DNA from 4 places in the Streptomyces sp. NPDC052496 genome. Region 2 is predicted to be linked to each of the others. Evidence: riboswitches for the same ligand, from Rfam matches in the RefSeq annotation. Region 2 holds a riboswitch; each other region holds the start of a gene.
The links. A riboswitch is a leader RNA that binds a small molecule or an ion and turns the genes downstream of it on or off. The one in region 2 is predicted to bind cobalamin.
Positions count from the first base shown of each region.

Region 1: it holds a riboswitch for cobalamin, as region 2 does, so the genes downstream of both, AB0L45_RS31880 (prenyltransferase/squalene oxidase repeat-containing protein) here and AB0L45_RS36685 (cobalamin biosynthesis protein) in region 2, are expected to answer to the same signal.
Region 3: it holds a riboswitch for cobalamin, as region 2 does, so the genes downstream of both, AB0L45_RS04620 (ribonucleoside-diphosphate reductase subunit alpha) here and AB0L45_RS36685 (cobalamin biosynthesis protein) in region 2, are expected to answer to the same signal.
Region 4: it holds a riboswitch for cobalamin, as region 2 does, so the genes downstream of both, AB0L45_RS32140 (HoxN/HupN/NixA family nickel/cobalt transporter) here and AB0L45_RS36685 (cobalamin biosynthesis protein) in region 2, are expected to answer to the same signal.

Region 1 is NZ_JBFAUH010000029.1:45,614-48,803, reverse strand. Features, by position in the region: gene AB0L45_RS31885 (SCO2322 family protein) at 1-332, opposite strand, end outside; gene AB0L45_RS31880 (prenyltransferase/squalene oxidase repeat-containing protein) at 332-1,654, opposite strand; cobalamin riboswitch at 1,860-2,058, opposite strand; gene AB0L45_RS31875 (MBL fold metallo-hydrolase) at 2,140-3,190, opposite strand, start outside.
Region 2 is NZ_JBFAUH010000043.1:31,608-34,797, forward strand. Features, by position in the region: gene AB0L45_RS36675 (inorganic phosphate transporter) at 1-909, shown strand, start outside; gene AB0L45_RS36680 (hypothetical protein) at 947-1,183, shown strand; cobalamin riboswitch at 1,403-1,553, shown strand; gene AB0L45_RS36685 (cobalamin biosynthesis protein) at 1,684-2,664, shown strand; gene AB0L45_RS36690 (cobyric acid synthase) at 2,696-3,190, shown strand, end outside.
Region 3 is NZ_JBFAUH010000002.1:262,329-265,518, reverse strand. Features, by position in the region: gene AB0L45_RS04625 (hypothetical protein) at 1-899, opposite strand, end outside; cobalamin riboswitch at 1,220-1,360, shown strand; gene AB0L45_RS04620 (ribonucleoside-diphosphate reductase subunit alpha) at 1,518-3,190, shown strand, end outside.
Region 4 is NZ_JBFAUH010000029.1:101,494-104,683, forward strand. Features, by position in the region: gene AB0L45_RS32135 (ABC transporter substrate-binding protein) at 1-658, opposite strand, end outside; cobalamin riboswitch at 932-1,145, shown strand; gene AB0L45_RS32140 (HoxN/HupN/NixA family nickel/cobalt transporter) at 1,176-2,360, shown strand; gene AB0L45_RS32145 (VOC family protein) at 2,465-2,965, opposite strand; gene AB0L45_RS32150 (DoxX family protein) at 3,072-3,190, opposite strand, start outside.

The sequences.
Region 1 (3,190 bases), on a different contig from region 2:
CTGCCGTCCTGGGCGGGGGTCGTGCCGCAGATCGCGTCGAAGTCCGCGGCACGGCGCGGCTTGCCGGCCGCCTTCGAGTCGGCGCCGACGGTGAAGCGGAAGCCCGCCACGGCGCCGTCCCGGGGGCGGCTGGTGGCCGGGCCCTCGGTCGCGTACGACCAGCCGCCGTCCCCGGAGGCCGGGGCGCCGGCGGCGGGCCCGTCCCAGAACGACCAGTAGCGGTACTCCTGCGCCTGGGCGGGCGCCGCGCCCAGGCCGGTGACCGTACCGGCCAGGGCCAGGGCGCCGAGGAGGCGCGCGGAGCGGGAGCGGGGCAGCGGCGGGCGTCGCATCAGAGGCCGTTCTTCTTCCGGCGGCCGCTGATCAGGAACCCGATGCCCACGCACGCGACGAACACGACGCCGAAGACCCACCACGCGCCGGAGCCCTGCTCGTCCTGGTCCTTGGCGTCCTTCTCGGGCGCGGCGGACGGCGCGGAGCTGCCGGCCGGCTTGGGGCCGGTGGCGTTCAGCTGCGCGACCAGGTCGGCGCCGCCGAAGGCGCGCGGGTCGGCGCCCGCGGCGTGCGCGGCCAGCACCAGCTGCGCGTACGCGGCCGGTCCGGCCTCCTTGGCCCAGTTCGCGGAGTTCTTCTGAAGCCACTGCAACGGCTTTTGCGCGGCGGCACCGTGCCCGCCCGCGGCGAGTGCCACGACGGCATCGGCGGTGTTGCCGACGTCCGGCTGGTCCCCGGCGCCGGGCATCGCGGACTTCAGGTGCTGCCCGCCCGCGCCGAGCTGCGCGACCAGGTAGGCCGCGCCGCCTTCGGAGGCCTGCTGCGGGTTCCGCTTCGGGTCCTCGCCCCCGGCGCACTTCAGGGGCTCGACCGGCTCGTCGACGTCCTTGCCCGCCGGGTCCACCACGAAGCCCTTGCCCAGCCCGCCGAGCACGGCGGCGGCCGTGGCGTCCGCGTTCGGGGCCAGCTTGCCGTCCTTGGGCTGGAAGGCGAACGCGCCGCGCTCCCCCTCCTTCGCGTCACAGCCCAGCTGGAAGGAGACCAGCGCGTCGTACGGGGACTTGTCGCCCTTCTTGACGGACTCCGGCTTCTGACCCGCGGCCTGGAGCGCGCCGATCACCACGGAGGTGGAGTTGGCGTCGCTGGGCGAGCCGCTCATCGAGGGCCAGCCGCCGTCGTCGTTCTGTACCGACTTCAGCCACTTCACGGCCTTCTGTACGGCGTCGTCGTGCCCGCCGAGCGCGGCCAGCGCCTGGACCGCGGCACCCGTCTGGTTGGTGTCCCGCATCGTCTTGTCGTCGCAGGCCTTCGCCGGTTCGGCGCGGTACGCGCTGAAGGCGCCGTCCGCGCACTGCTGTCCGGCGAGCCAGTCGACGCCCGCCACCGACGGACGCACCCCGACGGTGCGCTGCGCGAGGAGGGCGAGCGACTGCCGCCACACGCCGTCGTACTGCGGGTCCTTGGTGCCGTACAGCCCGTCGGGCAGCTTCGACGCCTTGGCGGCGGGCGCGGGGGAGTCGGCGGCCGCCACCGGGGCACCGGCCGCGCACAGCACGGCGGCCCCGGCCAGCGCCGCGGCGGCGCGCCGCGCCAGGGCGGCGAGGGTGGGGGCCGTGGAAGCCCTGGGGGCCGGGGAAGCCTGGGAAGCCGTGGTGGCCATCGGGTCGGTGCCTCTCGGGTCAGTTCGCTGCGGTGGGTCCGCGGTGGGCCGGTGTGGGTGCTGCGGTGGGTGCGCAGCCGCACTCGGACGCCCCGCCGCCCGCCGGTCGGTGACCGGCCGCGGTGGCACCGGGCTCAGCTCCGCATACCTCGACGGTGCCGCGCACCGGCCGTCCGCGCGAGGAGGCGCGGCCTGCCGGTGGCGGGAGCCTTGGTCGTGCCCCAGCGGGTGCTCCGGCTCACCGGGCGTACGGGGCCCGGCGCGGACGGCCGGTGCGCGGGATCTTCTCACGGTCCCGGCGGCGGCCGGTGCGGCGGTGCCGTACGTCCCGGATCACGGTTGCGGGTCAGCGCCGGATTTCCACCGGCTTCCCCCGATCGGGCACAGGATGAAATTGTCTCGCACACCTTAACCGGCGGGCCGGGGGAGACCCGGGCACGGGCCCGCCACCCGGCGCTCCCCCCGCTCCGCCTGCCGCCCGCTCCTCACACCGCCCGGTACGTCACCGGCTCCGGCCCCGGCACCGCCTCCGCCAGCCCCAGCCGCACCAGCCGCCGCAGATGCGCCTCCGCCTCCGAGACGGCGATGTTCCGCGACCCGTACGGAATCCGCTCCCACGGCCGGTTCCACTCCATGGCCTCGGCGAGCTGCCACGGCGTGCGGGGCACGGCCAGCAGCGCGCGCAGGCCGGCCAGCCGCTCCTCGTGGTGGGCGAGGAGCTCGCGTACCCGGCCGGGCGCGTCGGCGAAGGCGTGCTGGTGGGCGGGGAGCACCTCGGCGGGCGCGAGCCGGGCGACGCGTTCCAGGGAGGCCAGGTAGTCACCGAGGGGGTCGGTGACCGCCGTGTCGCCCGGGTCCTCGTACAGCCCGATGTGCGGGCTGATGCCCGGCAGCAGGTGGTCGCCGGAGAAGAGCCGGCCGTGGCCGGGCCGCCGCGCCGGATGCTCCTCCTCCAGGTGCAGGCACACGTGGCCGGGCGTGTGGCCGGGTGTCCAGACGGCGCGCAGCCTGCGGCCGGGCAGGTCGAGGAGCGCGTCGGGGGTGATCTCCCGGTCGGGCAGCGCGGCGCGCAGCCCGGGGAGCTCGCGCACCTGTCCGCGGGCGCGGGCCAGGCGCAGCGGTGCCAGGTGACTGTCGGGTGCCCCGGCCGCGGTCAGCTTGGCGATCAGGTAGTCCAGCCACCGGCCGGGTTCGGCCTCGCGGGTGCGGCGTACGACGGCGGTGTCCGCGGCGTGCATGGCGAGCCACGCGCCGGACGCCTCCCGTACGCGGGCGGAGAGGCCGTGGTGGTCGGGGTGGTGGTGGGTGAGGAGGACGCCGTACAGGTCGGTGACCTCGAAGCCGCAGGCGGCGATCCCGGCGGTCAGGGTGTCCCAGGCGTCCGGGTCGTCCCACCCGGTGTCCACCAGGACCGGGCCGCGGCCGGTCTCCAGGAGGTGGACGAGGGTGTGGCCGAGCGGGTTGTCCGGTATGGGGACGGCGATCGACCACACGCCGCCCCGGTGGTCGGTCACCCGGGGTCCGCCCGCCGCCGTT
Region 2 (3,190 bases):
ATCCCGGCCGTCGCCGCCCCGATCGTGGCCGGCCTGGCCTCGACGGCCGCGACCCGGCTGACCTACCGGCTGGCCCGCAACCGCGCCGAGGAGGACACCGCCAAGGGCTACCGCGCCGGGCAGATCGCCTCGGCCGCGCTGGTCTCCCTCGCCCACGGCACCAACGACGCCCAGAAGACGATGGGCGTGATCACCCTCGCGCTGATCACCGGCGGCGTCGTCGCGCCGCACGCCGACCCGCCGCTGTGGGTCATCGCCTCGGCCGGCCTGGCCATCGCCCTCGGCACGTACCTGGGCGGCTGGCGGATCATCCGCACGATGGGCAAGGGCATCACCGACATCCAGCCGCCGCAGGGCTTCGCCGCCCAGACCGGCGCCGCGGCCACCATCCTGGCCTCCTCCCACCTCGGCTTCGCGCTCTCCACCACCCAGGTGTGCTCCGGCGCGGTGATGGGCTCCGGCCTGGGCCGCAAGGGCGGCGTGGTGCGCTGGTCCACGGCGGGCCGGATGGCCGCCGCCTGGTGCCTGACGCTGCCGGCCGCCGGGCTGGTCGCGGCCGGTGCCGCGCTCCTGGCCGACCAGGGCGACTGGGGCATCGCGGCCGTCGCCGTCCTGGCCCTCGCCGTCTGCGGCGCGATCTGGATGGCCTCCCGGCGCAAGCCGGTGGACCACACCAACGTCAACGAGGGCCCGGCGGCGGAGCCCGCCGGCGTCGTCACCACCGCGCTGCAGGCCGTCGCGCCGCCGCCCGCCGGCCCGGTCGTGGCCGCCGTCCCGGCGCCCGCGGTGGCCGGAGCGCCGCTCGCGGACCCGGTCGGCGCCGCCCCGGTGATCGCCGACCCGGTGGCCGCCCACCCGCACGAGACGCACGACCGGCGCCGCGCCAAGGCCGGCTCGGCCGCCGGCTGACCCGGCCGCACGGCTCCCACGGAGGAACGAGAACGCAATGAGCATCGACTGGGCAGCGCTCGGCCAGGTCTTCGGTGTCACGCTGGTCGTGACGGTCGGGATCGTGGGCCTGTTCACCCTCGGCATCGTCGGCACGTCCCGCACGCCGCGGCAGGAGGGCGCGCCGGTGACCGCCGGCGCGCCCGGCGGCGCGGCGCGGGCCGGGGCGTACGCCTGCTTCGCGCTGTGCGCGGCGGCCGTGGCGTACGGGATCTATCTGATCGTCGCCGCCTGACCGGCACCGGCACGGCGCCCCGGGGCGTCCGGTGGCCGCGGCACCCGCCGCGTCCGCCGGGCGCCCCGTCGTCGTTCGCCGGACGTCCTTCCGCGGCGTGCCGGGCACCGGCCGCTGTGTCCTTGGACACAGGCACCGGCACGGCCCCGCGCCGCAGGTCAAGCGCGAGTTGACGGGCTTCGCGGAGCGTGGTGGACTGCCGGAGCCAATCGGCGACAGATGAGGAAGTCCGGTGAGAATCCGGCGCGGTCCCGCCACTGTCACCGGGGAGCGCCCCTCCACCAAGGGCCACGGTCCGCGTCCCGCGACGCAGGTTCCCGTACGGACTGGAAGGCCGGGGGAAGCGCCGATCCGGGGAGCCAGGAGACTCTCGTCGCCGTATCCGTCGAACCAGGGCGCGGACCCTGAGTGAGGACCTACCGCCATGCCCGGCCGCAGTTCGAGATCTGCTGGACGTACCCCCACGCCGCCCCTCCGAGGCGTGACGGCGGTCTGATCCGATGCGTGCCGAACACGCCGGCTACGCGTGCGGCGCGGCCCTCGGCTTCCTCGGCGACCTGGCCGTGGGCGATCCCCGGCGCGGTCACCCCGTGGCCGCCTTCGGGCGGGCCGCGGCCGCCGTGGAACGCCGCCTGTGGCGCGACGACCGCGGGCGCGGCGCCCTGCACACCGCGCTGCTCGCGGGCGGCACCGCCGCCGGTGCCGCGCTGCTGGACCGCGCCGTGCGCCGCTCCCCCGCCGCCTTTCCCGCCTCCGTCGCGCTGACCGCCGCCGCCACCTGGGCCGTCCTGGGCGGCACCTCGCTGGGCCGCGAGGCGCGGGCCGTCGGCGGCGCGCTCGCCGTGGGCGACCTCGACGTGGCGCGCGAGCGCCTGCCGCACCTGTGCGGGCGCGACCCGCAGGCCCTGGACGGGCAGCAGCTGGCGCGCGCGGTGGTCGAGTCCGTCGCCGAGAACACCTCGGACGCGGTGGTCGGCGCCCTGGTGTGGGGCGCGGTCGCGGGCGTGCCGGGGCTGCTGGCGTTCCGTGCCGTCAACACGCTGGACGCGATGGTGGGCCACAAGTCCCCGCGCTACCGCCGCTTCGGCTGGGCTTCGGCCCGCCTCGACGACGTGGCCGGCTTCCCCGGCTCCCGGCTGACCGCCGCGCTGGCGGTGCTGGCCGGTCCGGACCGGCGGGGCGCGTGGCGCGCCTGGCGGCAGGACGGCCCGTCCCACCCGAGCCCGAACGCGGGCCCGGTGGAGGCGGCGTTCGCCGGGGCGCTGGGCGTGCGGCTGGGCGGCACGCTGGCGTACGGCGGCCGGGTCGAGCACCGGCCGGTGCTCAACGGTGACGCCGGGCGGCCCGTCGCGGTGGCGGACGTCGAGCGGGCCGTGCGGCTGTCGCGCCGGGTGAGCGCGCTGGCGCTGGCGGCCACGGTGACGGGCAGGCTGGCGGCCGGGGCGCTGCGGCGCTCCCGTACGGCCAGGAGGACCAAGTGAGCGGCAACGCACGCACGGCGAGGAGTGCCAGGTGAACGGTTCGGGTGGGGCTCCGCTCGGCGGCGGGCTGCTGGTGGCGGGCACCACGTCCGACGCGGGCAAGAGCGTGGTGACGGCGGGCATCTGCCGCTGGCTGGCCCGCAAGGGCGTCAAGGTGGCGCCCTTCAAGGCACAGAACATGTCGCTGAACTCGTTCGTGACGCGCGAGGGCGCGGAGATCGGGCGGGCACAGGCCATGCAGGCAGCGGCGGCGCGCGTCGAGCCGAGCGCGCTGATGAACCCGGTGCTGCTGAAGCCGGGCAGTGACCGCAGCAGCCAGGTCGTGCTGATGGGCAAGCCGGTGGGCGAGCTGAGCGCGCGCGGCTACCACGCGGGGCGCCAGGAGCAGCTGCTCGGTACGGTCACGGACTGCCTCCAGGAGCTGCGCCGTACGCACGACGCGGTGATCTGCGAGGGTGCCGGCAGCCCGGCGGAGATCAACCTGCGGCGTACCGACATCGTGAACATGGGCATCGCGCGCGCCGCC
Region 3 (3,190 bases), on a different contig from region 2:
GACACGCCGACCACGGCGTCCGTGGTGCTCAGGCTCGCCGCCCGGGTCCGCCCGGTGGCCAGGTCGTGGACGTACAGGGGGTCCTGCGGCGGCGGGCGGCGGAAGCCGGGCCCGGCGGGGACGAGATCGGTCGCCTTCGAGGTGAACGCGACCCGGCGGCCGTCGGCGCTGATCGACGGGAAGGCGGAGGCGCCGTTCGCCTGGCTGCCGTCGCTCGCCACGCTCACCCGTTTCACCGTTCCCGCCTGCACATCGTGGACGAAGATGTCCAGGCGCTCGTTGGTGTCGCCGGGGACCAGGTCCGGGCGGTAGGACCCGAAGGCGAGCCGGCGCCCGTCGCCGCTGAGGGCGAAGTTCTGGACCCCGTACCCGTACGGGGACTTCCCGGCGCCCGCGGTGGGGCTCACCGTGCGCCCGGTGCGGCGGTCGTGGACGAAGACGTCGCCCTCGCCGTTGGTGTCGCCGGGAACCAGGTTCGTCGCGCCGGAGTGGAAAGCGACGTACCGCCCGTCGGCGCTGATCTCGGGCGAGCCGGAGAGGGCGTCGCCGCGCGTGCCGTCACCGGCGACGCTGACCAGGTCGACCTTTCCCGTCCGTAAATCCTTGACGTAGACGTCCTGGTGGCCGTTGGTGTCCGTGGGCCCCAGATTGGTGGCTTCCGAGGTGAATGCCACGAACCGCCCGTTCGCGCTGAGCCGCGGATCCCCGGAAAAACCGTTTCCCTGCGTCCCGTCCGCGGCGACACTGACCCGCTCGGTGGCCGGCGCCACCCGCCCCGCGACAGCCACCCGCCCCGGGGCAGCCGCCGACGACGCGGGTATCACCCCCACCACGACACACGCTCCCGCCACCAGCCCCACGGCGCGCACCGCGCCACGCGCCGTACCTGCTTTTCGCATGTCTCCCCCCTCACCCACGACCCCCACCCGCCCCGCCGGCGACGGAGCAGACAAGGAGCCAATACGCTTCCAGGAGTCCCGGTCAACGCGTCAGGGGCATTCCGCGCCACCGATACGCCCCCTGCATCAGCCCCCGTCCAGGCCGCCCCGAACGGCCCGGGAACAGGCCCGGAACCCCCCGGGAACGGCTCCGCGGCGGCCTCGTGACACCCTCCCGTAGGCCCCGAACCCTCCTGGGAACGCGCCCGGATCAGCCCCCGAATACCACGGCTTTGGACAACCCCGCGCCAACGCGACACAAGATATGGGGGTGGGTGCACGGGGCGGCACAAGATGTATGCTCGTGCTCGCTGTCGTCGCAGGGGAATCCGGTGCGAATCCGGAACTGTCCCGCAACGGTGTACGTAGTGCGCAAACCGCACCCGTGAGTCCGAAGACCTGCCCACAGCACGCCCGCGCCAGGACCGGCGCGGTCGTCGATACGTCCGGGTCTCGCGGGTTGGACCGGTGGACGCTGCGCGGTGTGCCCGCGCACCCCTTGCCGTACCGGGGGTGCCGCACGCCCGCACGCGCCGCCGTGCCCTCCCCAGGCCCCCGCCGAGTGAGGGAGAGCAGCACGTGACCATCGCGCCAACGGAGCCCGCAGCAGCCGAGCAGGTCGCGCAGCCCGCGAAGGACACGCAGCCCCAGCAGGGCACCGGCGGCCAGGCCACGGACGGCCCCGGCACCGCCCTGCTGCGCACGCTGACCGACCTCACCGCCGACCTGCCCGCCACCGACCCGGGCAAGATCGCCGCCGCCGCGCTGCGCGGCCGCCACCCCGGCTCCGACGAGGCCGAGCTGCGCTCGCTGGCCATGGAGGCCGCGGCCGGCCTGATCGGCGACGAGCCGCAGTACTCCAAGCTGGCCGCCCGCCTGCTGACCCGTGCCATCGCGGAGGAGGCGGCCGCGGAGGGGGCGGTCGCCTTCTCCGCCTCCGTCGCCGCCGGGCACCGCGAGGGCCTGATCGCCGACAGCACGGCGGAGTTCGTACGGACCCACGCGGCGCGCCTGGACGAGCTGGTCGAGCGCGCCCTGGCGGACGGCGCCGACGACCGCTTCGGCTACTTCGGCCTGCGCACCCTGCACTCCCGCTACCTGCTGCGCCACCCGATCTCCCGCCAGGTGATCGAGACCCCGCAGCACTTCCTGCTGCGGGTGGCCTGCGGCCTGGCCGAGGACCACAGCGAGCGGGCCGTGGCCGACGTCGCCGAGCTGTACCGTCTGACCAGCACGCTCTCGTACCTGCCGTCCTCGCCGACGCTGTTCAACTCCGGCACCCGGCACCCGCAGATGTCCTCCTGCTACCTGCTGGACTCCCCGCTGGACGAGCTGGACTCGATCTACGACCGCTACCACCAGGTGGCGCGCCTGTCGAAACACGCCGGTGGCATCGGCCTGTCGTACTCCCGGGTCCGGGCCCGCGGCTCGCTGATCCGCGGCACCAACGGCCACTCCAACGGCATCGTGCCGTTCCTGCGCACCCTGGACGCCTCGGTCGCGGCCGTGAACCAGGGCGGCCGGCGCAAGGGCGCGGCCTGTGTCTACCTGGAGACCTGGCACGCGGACCTGGAGGAGTTCCTGGAGCTGCGTGACAACACGGGTGAGGAGGCCCGGCGCACCCACAACCTGAACATCGCGCACTGGATCCCCGACGAGTTCATGCGCCGCGTCGAGGCCGACGCCGACTGGTCGCTGTTCTCCCCCAGCGACGCGCCCGAGCTGGTGGACCTGTACGGCGACGCGTTCGACGCCGCGTACCGCAAGGCGGAGGCCGAGGGGCGCGCCGTCAAGCAGGTCCCGGCCCGCGTCCTGTACTCCCGGATGATGCGCACCCTCGCGCAGACCGGCAACGGCTGGATGACCTTCAAGGACGCCGCCAACCGCACCGCCAACCAGACCGCCGAGCCCGGCAAGGTCGTGCACTCCTCGAACCTGTGCACCGAGATCCTGGAGGTCACCGACGACGGCGAGACGGCCGTCTGCAACCTCGGCTCGGTCAACCTCGCCGCCCACCTGGGCAATGAGGCCGACGGCTGGGAGGAGGCGATGGACTGGGAGCGGCTGGACGCCACCGTCCGTACGGCCGTGACCTTCCTCGACCGCGTGGTGGACATCAACTTCTACCCGACCGAGCAGGCCGGCGCCTCCAACTCCCGCTGGCGCCCGGTGGGCCTGGGCCTGATGGGCCTCCAGGACGTCTTCTTCCGGCTGCGGCTGCGCTTCGACTCGCCCGAGGCCAAGGAGCTGTC
Region 4 (3,190 bases), on a different contig from region 2:
GCACGTCCGCAATGGCCTTGCGTACCGAGGACACCTTCTTCTCCATCTCCGCCACCAGCTGCAACGCGCGCTTCGAGGTGCCCGTGACCTGCCCGAGCCGCCGGATGTCCCCCTCCACCGCGGACAAGTCCTGCTGCGGCGCCTTCTTGCGTGGCGCGCACGCCGTCGAGGCCAGGTAGACGTGCTTGATGCCCGCCGCAGCGAATTCTTCCTCGGTCGGGCCGGCCGCCGCTCCGCCCATGTTGCCCATGGAAGCGAACGTGTCGATATAAACCTCGGCTCCGGAGCCGAGCAGCTTTTCCTTCGGAATCACCGTTTTCCCCAGTACCGGGACACGCTGCGCCTGGGCATCGAGTTCAGGCGGCAACGTTCCCTTCCCCGGCGGAAACCCGGTACCGGCCACCCGGTCGCCCGCTCCCAGCCGAAGCAGCATTTCCAGGCTCGCCGCATTGCTCGTGACGATTTTCCGCGGGGCCGCGGAGAACGTCGTCCGCCGCCCGTCGCAATCGGTGACCGAGACGGGAAAACCACCGGCTCCACCCCCTTGGTCGTTCGCGGCACCGCCTGCCGTACGCCCGCTACCGCCATCGCCACCGCTGCCGCTGTCGCAACCAGTGGCCAGCCCGGCAACCGCCAGCCCCACCAGCACCGCCACCACCGTCCGCCCCCTGACCACCGACCTCGTCGCCCCCACCGAGCCCACCGAGCCCACCGAACTTCCAAAACCCACCGAACTCACCGAACTCACCGAACTCACCGAATCTACTGACCCCACCGAGCCCCCCAACCCCTCACCACAACGCATACGTCCGCTCTCCCTGCCTCTCGACTGCCCGACGGCTCGCCCTTGCGAGCCCAGGACCAGGTAGTCGAGCGGAGAGCGCCACGGGTTCCCGGGACATTGATCCGATGACCATGCCGCTACCTGGCGTTAGAGTGTCCGGGCCGTGGTGTCGGGAAGACCGGTGAAGACCTTCGGGTCCAGACCGGAGCGGCCCTCGCCACTGTGATCGGGAAGTTCCCGCCCCATTCCGTACGTGCCCCGCGCCCGTACGGAGCCACTGGCCGCAGCCCGCGGCCGGGAAGGCCGGGGCGGGCGCGTACACCCGTCAGCCAGGAGACCGGCCACGGCATCTCACGAATTGATCCACGAGGTGCTGGAGCGTGACCACCGGATGTCCCTGTCCGCCGATTCCCCTACCCCTTCCTCCTCTTCTCCCCCTCCCCTCTCATCACCCGCCCCACCCGCCTCAACCGCCTCAACCGCCTCAACCCCTCTCCCCGGATTCCGCTGGCGGCGCCAGGACACCGTGCGGACCGCGGGACTGATGGCGGTCATCGCCGCACTGCACGTCGTCGCCTTCGGCGTGCTCTTCCTCCTGGTCGTGCCGAACCACTACACCGTGGGTTCGCAGGTCTTCGGAGTCGGCCTCGGCGTCACCGCGTACACCCTCGGCATGCGGCACGCCTTCGACGCCGACCACATCGCCGCCATCGACAACACCACCCGCAAACTGATGGCCGACGGCAAGCGCCCGGTCTCGGTGGGCTTCTGGTTCGCGCTCGGGCACTCCAGCGTGGTCGTCGCCATGGCGGCGCTGGTGGCCGGCGGCGCACAGCTGGCCGGCACCCTGCTCGACGACGGATCGAGCACCCACCAGGTGCTCGGCACCGTGGGCACCACGGTCTCCGGCACCTTCCTCTACCTCATCGCCGCGCTGAATCTCGTCGCGCTGGCAGGTATCTGGCGGGTGTTCCGCGCGATGCGGCAGGGCCGGTACGACGAGGCGGAGCTGGAGCAGCACCTCGACTCCCGCGGCTTCATGAACCGCGTACTGGGGCGCTTCACCCGCTCCATCACCCGGCCCGGCCAGATGTACCCGCTCGGCCTGCTCTTCGGCCTCGGCTTCGACACCGCGACCGAGGTGACGCTGATGGTGATGGCGGGCAGCGGCGCGGCGGCCGGGCTGCCGTGGTACGCGATCCTGGTGCTGCCGTTGCTGTTCGCGGCGGGGATGAGCCTGTTCGACACGCTGGACGGTACGTTCATGAACTTCGCGTACCAGTGGGCGTTCTCGAACCCGGTACGCAAGGTCTACTACAACCTCACGATCACCGGCCTGTCGATCGCCGTCGCCTTCTTCATCGGGACCATCGAGCTGGTCACCGTCCTGCACGAGAAGCTGGACCTGACGGACGGCCTGACCGGCTGGATCTCGTCGATCGACCTGGACAACGTGGGCTTCATCATCGTCGGCCTGTTCGTGGTCGTCTGGGCGGCGGCCCTGGCGTACTGGCGGCTGGCCGGAGTGGAAAAGCGCTGGTCGGCGAGGGCCACGGAGGCCCGGGAACCGGCCTGAGCCACCGGATCCCGTGGCCCCGCCACCACCGGAGCTCCCGAGCTCCCGAGCTCCCCTGGTCCCACCGGGCCCACGGGATCCGCCACCTCGACCCCACTCCACCCTCAGGTCGCCGACCCGGCCGCCGCACCCGTCTTCAGGTCACGTCCCCAGCGCGCCAGCTCCGCTTCGAGGTCGAGCGGACGGAGCCGGTCCGGTTCGTCCGGCCCCGGCCACTCCGTACGCGGCACCCGCCACATGACCTCGAACTCGTTGCCGTCCGGATCCTTGGCGTACAACGACTTGGACACCAGATGATCGGTGGCGCCGACCAGCGCCCCCCGCTGCACCAGGTCCGCGGCCACGTCCGCCAGCTCGCCGAGCGTCCCGACCTCCCAGGCCAGGTGGTAGAGCCCCACCCGGCCGTGCTCGGGGCCGGGCGCCGCGGCACCGACCGCGAACAGCCCGAGATCGTGATCGTTGGCCGTCCCCTCCGCACTCAGGAACGCGGCCCTCCCCGGGATCTCGGTATCCACCCGGAACCCCAGCGCCTCCGTATAGAAGGCCACCGCGCGCGCCACGTCCCGTACGTAAAGCACCGCATGATTCAGCCGCCGAACTGCCACATCAATCCCTCCCCTTCCCGCTTCTCACTCACCGCTCACTCCATCTCGCACTCGGCCTGGCACTCGACACTCGGCACTCGCACTCGGCACTCACTCGGCACTCGGCTCAGTCGCGCACCAGCAACATCACGAACGCCACGACCACCCCGAAGACCAGGGCAGCCACCCCGTACGCAAGTCGATGCGTACGCAGGACCGGGAGCAGCCGGTCGACCGCGTACCGAC